DNA from 2 places in the Lactobacillus sp. UMNPBX6 genome. Region 2 is predicted to be linked to the other one. Evidence: predicted binding sites of a transcription regulator. Region 2 holds the regulator's gene; the other holds the start of a gene.
What was found. Region 2 encodes NrdR, which represses ribonucleotide reductase genes. Its sites were predicted from a motif close to ACACNATATATNGTGT; they were not measured.
Positions count from the first base shown of each region.

Region 1 (3,534 bases), on a different contig from region 2:
GTCATCGGAATCGTGGTAATTGCAGGCAAGGCCGGAATGATTCGCACATAACCAATATTCGGTACGAAAGTTTGCATGATCAAAATAGCTGCAAAAACTGCAGTAATGGTCATGCGTCTCGTTTCTTCTCGTCTCATTTTTATCCCCAATTCATTAAAAAGATACTACTAATTAAACCATAGTCAGAATTTTTTCTCAGCAAAAAAGGCCTGTTTCACATGAAACAAGTCTTTTATTTTTTACTTAAATTACCGCTAAAGGAGTTTTCTCCGTTGGAATTGGAAAATCACTATTAATTAACCTTAACTCGTCATCAGTTAACTTTATTTCTTGAGCAGCAATATTTTCCTTCATGTGTTTAATACTGCTGCTTTTTGGAATGGCCAACACATTGCCATTGCGCAAAGTCCAAGCAAGCATAATTTGATGCGGTGTTACACCATGATCGCGAGCCACGATCTTCAAATTCTGCGTAATTCTAATCGTGTCTCCTGCTCCAGAATTAAACGGAGAATAACCAATAAAGCTGACGCCATGCTCTGTTTGCCAGTCTTGCAAATCAAACTCTGTGCCTCGTTCCTTAATATTATAGAGATCTTCGTTAGCAAAACATTCTGTTCCACCAGGCACACTAAATAATTCTTTCATATCAGACGTATCAAAGTTAGAAACGCCCCAGTGACGAATTAATCCTTCTTTTTGCAAAGCTTGCAAACCGCGAATCGTGTCTGATAAACGATGATTACCGCGCCAATGCAATAAATATAAATCTAAATAATCAGTACCTAATCTCTCTAAGCTAGCTTCCAGACTCTTTCTCTCTAGCTCAGGAGTCGCATGATAGGGATAGAATTTTGAAATTAAAAACAATTTATCACGATCGTAATCTTTAATTGCCTCGCCTATCAGCTCTTCACTTTTGTCATCACCATACATTTCTGCTGTATCGATAATGTTCAAGCCATTATCTAAACCATAGCGAATGGCCGCAATTTCATCTTTTTTATTTTTGGGATCTTCACCAATCCCCCAAGTACCTATACCTAAGCCTGTTAACTTTTCAAAATCCATCCGTATTCACTTCCTTTACTCAAATTTTAACATAGTTCTGTGATTTTCATTTTACCAATTGACAAAATGGTCTATTCCATTTTATAATGGACTAGACCAGTAAAGGAGGGTTTTAAAATGAAAATTATTGTTACTGAAAACAAAATTCAAGGTGGAGCAAAAGCATTCGAGATTTTTGAAAATGAAATCAAAAATGGTGCTAAAGTTTTAGGTTTAGCTACCGGTTCTACCCCTGAAACTCTTTATCAAAACTTTACTAACAGTGATCTTAACTGTTCAAACTTAATTAGCATTAACCTTGATGAATATGTTGGCTTAACACCTGATAATCCTCAAAGTTACCACTACTTCATGCGCAAGCACTTATTCGACAAAAAGCCTTTCAAGAAATCTTACGTTCCAGACGGCATGACTAAAGATGTTGCTGCTACTTGCAAAGAATACGATCAAATTATCAAAGATAATCCAATTGACGTGCAACTATTAGGTATCGGCCGTAACGGTCACATTGCCTTTAATGAACCTGGCACTCCATTTGACATTGGTACTCATGAAGTTAAGTTGACTGAAAATACAATCAAAGCTAACTCACGTTTCTTCGACAACGAAGATGAAGTACCTAAGAGTGCAATTTGTATGGGTAATGCCAACATTATGCAAGCCAAAAAAGTAGTATTAATGGCCTTCGGTGAAAAGAAAGCACAAGCAATCAAAGAAATGATCGAAGGACCAGTTACTGAACAAGTTCCTGCATCAATTTTGCAAAAACATCCTGATGTAACTATCATCGTTGATAAGGCTGCAGCTCAAGAACTAAATAACAAATACAAGAACTAAATAACAATTTATCCCTAAAAATGAAAAGCTAGGCTTTCTACAATCGTAGAAGACCTAGCTATTTTTGTGAATTATACTTCACTAAATCGCATTTTTGCTCTAAATATTGAAGTATAATTCATTTTTTATAATTTCTCTGCTCTAATTGAATTATGTTTCATTCCTATCCGATTTTTCATTTCTACCCTTGACTTTTTCGTGTGAAACAGAATTAAAAAAGAGCTTGTGTGCCACAATATCTTGTATTAAACTTATTAATTGTCCAATATCTGGTATTTAAGAAAGAATGTGATTCAAGTTATTGTTTTAAGCGGGCCAATTGGAGCCGGGAAATCCAGTTTAACCAGTATTTTAGCAGAGCACTTAGGTACACAAGCATTTTACGAAGGCGTTGATAATAACCCTGTTTTGCCGCTTTATTATAAGGATATGAAGCGTTATACTTTTTTACTTAACACTTATTTGCTTAACCACCGTTTAGCTCAAATCAATCAAGCTATTCAAGATAAGAACAGCGTATCCGATCGTTCTATCTATGAAGATGCGCTTTTCTTCAAGATGAACGCTGACAGCAAGGTCGCAGATCCTACAGAATTTAAGATCTATGATGACTTGCTTGAAAACATGATGGAAGATACGCCAGGCAACCCAAGCAAGAAGCCTGATTTGCTTATCTACATCCATGTTTCACTTGATACCATGCTTAAGCGCATTAAAAAGCGTGGTCGTTCATTTGAACAAATCAGCACAGATCCAGGCTTGAAGGATTACTACGCTAGATTGCTCAGATACTATGAGCCTTGGTATGAACAATATGATGCTTCTCCTAAGATGGCTATTAATGGTGACAAACTTGATTTTGTTTCTAGCATGGATGCCCAAAGAGAAGTATTGAAGGAAATTGATGAGAAGTTGCACGAAATCGGTAACTTATAAGACTGAATAAAAAGAAGGAACGTGATGACAGTTATTGTTTTAAGCGGGCCAATTGGAGCCGGGAAATCCAGTTTAACAGGTATTTTATCCAAATATTTAGGTACTAAGCCATTTTATGAAAGTGTTGACGACAATCCAGTTCTGCCACTCTTTTATGCTGATCCTAAGAAATATGCTTTCTTATTGCAGGTATACTTCTTAAACACGCGTTTTCACAGCATTAAAGATGCTCTTACTGAAGATAATAATGTACTCGATCGTTCTATCTACGAAGATGCGCTCTTCTTCCAAATGAACGCTGACATTGGTCGTGCAACCTCAGAAGAAGTGGATACTTACTATGAACTTCTGCACAATATGATGAACGAGCTTGAAAGAATGCCTAAGAAGAATCCAGATTTGCTTGTTCATATTAATGTTTCATATGACACCATGATTAAACGGATTAAAAAGCGTGGTCGTCCATATGAACAATTGAGTTATGACTCAACTCTAGAAGACTACTATAAGCGTCTGCTTCGCTATTACAAGCCTTGGTATGAGAATTACGATTACTCACCAAAGATGGAAATCGATGGTGATAAACTAGATTTCATGGCTAATCCAGCCGACAGGCAAGTAGTCTTGAATCAAATCACAGACAAATTAAAAGAAATGGGAAAGCTTCCTGAAGATTGGAAAAAGCCAACA
Region 1 is NZ_PCZD01000071.1:3,690-7,223, reverse strand. Features, by position in the region: gene CP357_RS09075 (ECF transporter S component) at 1-137, opposite strand, end outside; gene CP357_RS09070 (aldo/keto reductase) at 244-1,071, opposite strand; gene nagB (glucosamine-6-phosphate deaminase) at 1,189-1,908, shown strand; gene CP357_RS09060 (deoxynucleoside kinase) at 2,197-2,844, shown strand; gene CP357_RS09055 (deoxynucleoside kinase) at 2,869-3,534, shown strand, end outside.
Region 1: CP357_RS09060 (deoxynucleoside kinase) is a predicted target of NrdR. The motif match lies at 2,139-2,154, and genes of this name have one in related genera.

Region 2 (3,534 bases):
TTGCATGAATAAATGACTGCACATCAGGATCACGCAAGGCTTGTTCTATCAAAGATTGTTCATCACCCAGATTACGCTCTTTTACAATCTTTTTAATTACATTGCCAATTGGCTCCATTTTTTCACCTACTTCCAATTATCTTTGAATCCTATTTATTATTTAAATCTTTAAATAAATTCTTCAATTGCTCGGTAGAAATGCCAGCATCCCTATCAGCCTTTTTCTTACTCCAATCAGTGCCTTTTTCGACTCGCTTTTGATAAGTTCGAACAGATTTTTTCTTACCAAAGCTATTGCGCCGCTTTTTCACATATTGCAAAGCCTGTACGGCTGTAGCCACGCCATGTTGCAGCCAGTCATTGGCAATCTTATAAGCCAAATTAGAACTAACTACTGTGTCATAAGTAAGACATGTATAGGTCAAAATGTTGATTAAGTCTTCAGGCAACCCATACTGGGTGTGCAAATTATTAATAATCTGCTTCTCATTGGCACTAGTTATACCGCCTTTTTGCGTTTTTATTTTATACAAAAATTCAGCGGGTGAACTCTCATTAGCTGCTTTTAACAGCTTTTTATCATGGTCATCCATATCTTTAATCACAGCTAATGCCTTTTTTTGCCCTTCATTTAACTGCTTTTGTACATTTTCTCTAGTATTAGCCCTCTTATAATTTTCCGCTAAAGTATTGCTAATGTCATGCATATTTAAGCTATATGAGCCATGAAGACATGGCAAGCTTTCATCTACAAATTCTTTTTCTGATAAGCCATACGTTTGGATTAAACCACGAATTTGATCTTTATTAAGGTCAATTTCACTAGCTGGAATTTGATAGCGATTATACTCCTGCTTGATAAAATCCCAATCAATACTATCGTGATCATTCACCTTGGCAGTTTCAACTTCATGAATCTTATTTTCTTGTGCGGCTTGAACCACATCACTAGACGGAGTGATTGCTTCATCCCCAGGTAAACGAAAAACATCAAAAAAGTTTGCTGACACGTCTTTAGCATTTTTTATAGGTTTTTCCCTTAATTTTGCTTCTTGAGCAAAAGCATGACTTAAATCATGAAAGGTTGATACACCAACCTTTTCTTTTAATAAACTAGCTAAAAGTGGCGTCGCAAAAAATTTGTCTGCAGCTGGAACTTGCAGCAATTTAAAAACTAAAACATTATTGAATACATTATCAGACAAAAGTGTTTGGATTAATCCTACAGCCTCTAATTTATGCAATGAATCAAATAATTGTTTCAAACTGCAGTCCAATTGCTCTTGCAATGAATATATCCCCTTCGAGTCGGAAATTATGCCATACGGATCATAATTTTGAATCAAAGTCTGATATAGCGCTACTGCTACTGCACCTACTAACGGTTGATATAATTTGATTAAAACTTTTTCATCTTCGGGAAAAAGCTTCACACGATTGGCTACATAATAAAGATGTTTGGGATCAGACGTCTCAAACATGACTAATTGCCCTTACCTTTCTTAGCCATCATGTCTTCCATAGTCTTCATGAAACTAGACATATCTTTAAATTCACGATAAATAGATGCAAAACGAATGTAAGCCACATCATCAAGATCAGCCAATTTATCCATAACGTATTGACCAATCTTCTTAGATGAAATTTCACTAATGCCTTGCTTTCTTACTTTATTTTCAACATGATCAACCAATTGCTCAAATTGCTCACTGCTAATTGGTCGTTTCTGTCCTGCAGCCATTACACCATGCAAGATTTTCTTGCGATTAAATGGTTCACGCGTACCGTCATTTTTAATTACAAGTAACGGAGCTGTTTCTACTCTTTCAAAAGTTGTAAAACGAAAACCACAATTTTCACACTCTCTGCGTCGTCTGATTGCACGGTTTTCATCACTAGGACGTGAATCAATAACGCGGGAGGCATTTTGATGACAATTTGGACATTCCATAGCTATCCCTCTTCTTTGATCTTAATTAATATCTGTTCTAGTTTATTTTCTAATTCTTTTATTGTACCAGTATTTGCCACTACAAAATCGGCCATTTTTTCTTTTTCAGCTAATGGCATCTGACTATTAATCCGCATTCTTGCTTCCTCGTCAGATAGATTATTACGCTTTTTTAAACGTTCAATCTGTAATTGCTCAGGAAGGGTAATCACTAAAACTCCATTAGCTACATGTTTTTTATCCAATCCCGCTTCAAAATACACTGGTGCATCTAAAATAACAAGAGCAAAATTCTGATATTCTTTTATCTTTGCTACTGTTTTATCGAAAATTAACGGATGCGTCAACTGATTTAATTCAGACAAGGCTCTTTTATTACTAAAAACTAATTGCCCTAATTTTTTACGATTTATTGTTTGGTCTGAATTTAAATATTCTACCCCAAAATGATCTTTAATCACTTGCCAAGATGCATTGCCGGGTTTCATCAGTTCGTGGGCAATTTGATCACAGTCAATAATCGGAATGTTTTTATTTTTAAAAAAATCATCAGCAGTACTTTTACCGGTGGCAATTCCACCTGTTAATGCTAAGACATAACTCATTTATAAATCACCTGACAATGAGGACAAAAAGTGGTTCCCCGACCATTAACCTTAATTTTTTCAAATTTAGTACCACAAACTGTGCAGGGCTCACCTACATGACCGTAAACTTGCAATTTACTTTGAAAGCCTCCAACTTGTCCATTCGCATTCAAAAAGGAATGAACTGTAGTACCTTGCAGCTTAATTGCTTCGGCAATAATTTTATTAATCTGATCATGTAATTCAGATACTTTTTCCACAGGAATTTTATTGGCCTGACTTAAAGGATGAATCTTGGTTCGCCAAAGAACCTCATCAACATAAATATTACCTAGACCAGCTACTACTGATTGATCAAGCAAAGTGTTTTTGATATTTTTCTTCTTACGCTTTAAGCCATTGATTAAATATTCTGAAGTAAATTTAGAACTATTTGGTTCTACTCCAAGCTTACCAATCCCTGTAGTTTGTCTTTCGGTGCCAGTTAAAATTAGCTGCATCCGCCCAAATTTGCGCACATCATTATACCGCAACGCTGTTCCATCAGTAAAAACAAATTCAACGTGATCGTGTTTATCCTTAGGCGCATCAGACGCAGTTAAATGATACTTTCCTTCCATTCGCAAATGAGAAACAATCGTTAAATTATCACTCAAGCGAATAAGCAAATACTTGGCGTAGCGATCAATATCGATAATCTTTTTACCAGGCAATTCAGATAAAAATTTTTCATGATCAGTCGCCACAATTTTTGGATACCACAAAATCACTTTTTTAATAGTTTTTCCCTTAACTAAAGGAAGCAGCGTTCTTCGAACTGTTTCAACTTCAGGCATTTCAGGCATTTTATCACCTACTTTGCATCATACCAATTGTGTCCCCAGCCAGAATCAGCAATTAGTGGCACATCAAGCTTAACAGCTGATTGCATTACTTTAGGCACAATCTTTTTAATTGTTTCTAGCTCATCTTTTGGTACATCAAAAATCAATTCAT
Region 2 is NZ_PCZD01000047.1:7,008-10,541, forward strand. Features, by position in the region: gene dnaI (primosomal protein DnaI) at 1-118, opposite strand, end outside; gene CP357_RS07755 (replication initiation and membrane attachment family protein) at 150-1,481, opposite strand; gene nrdR (transcriptional regulator NrdR) at 1,484-1,951, opposite strand; gene coaE (dephospho-CoA kinase) at 1,954-2,556, opposite strand; gene mutM (DNA-formamidopyrimidine glycosylase) at 2,553-3,383, opposite strand; gene polA (DNA polymerase I) at 3,392-3,534, opposite strand, start outside.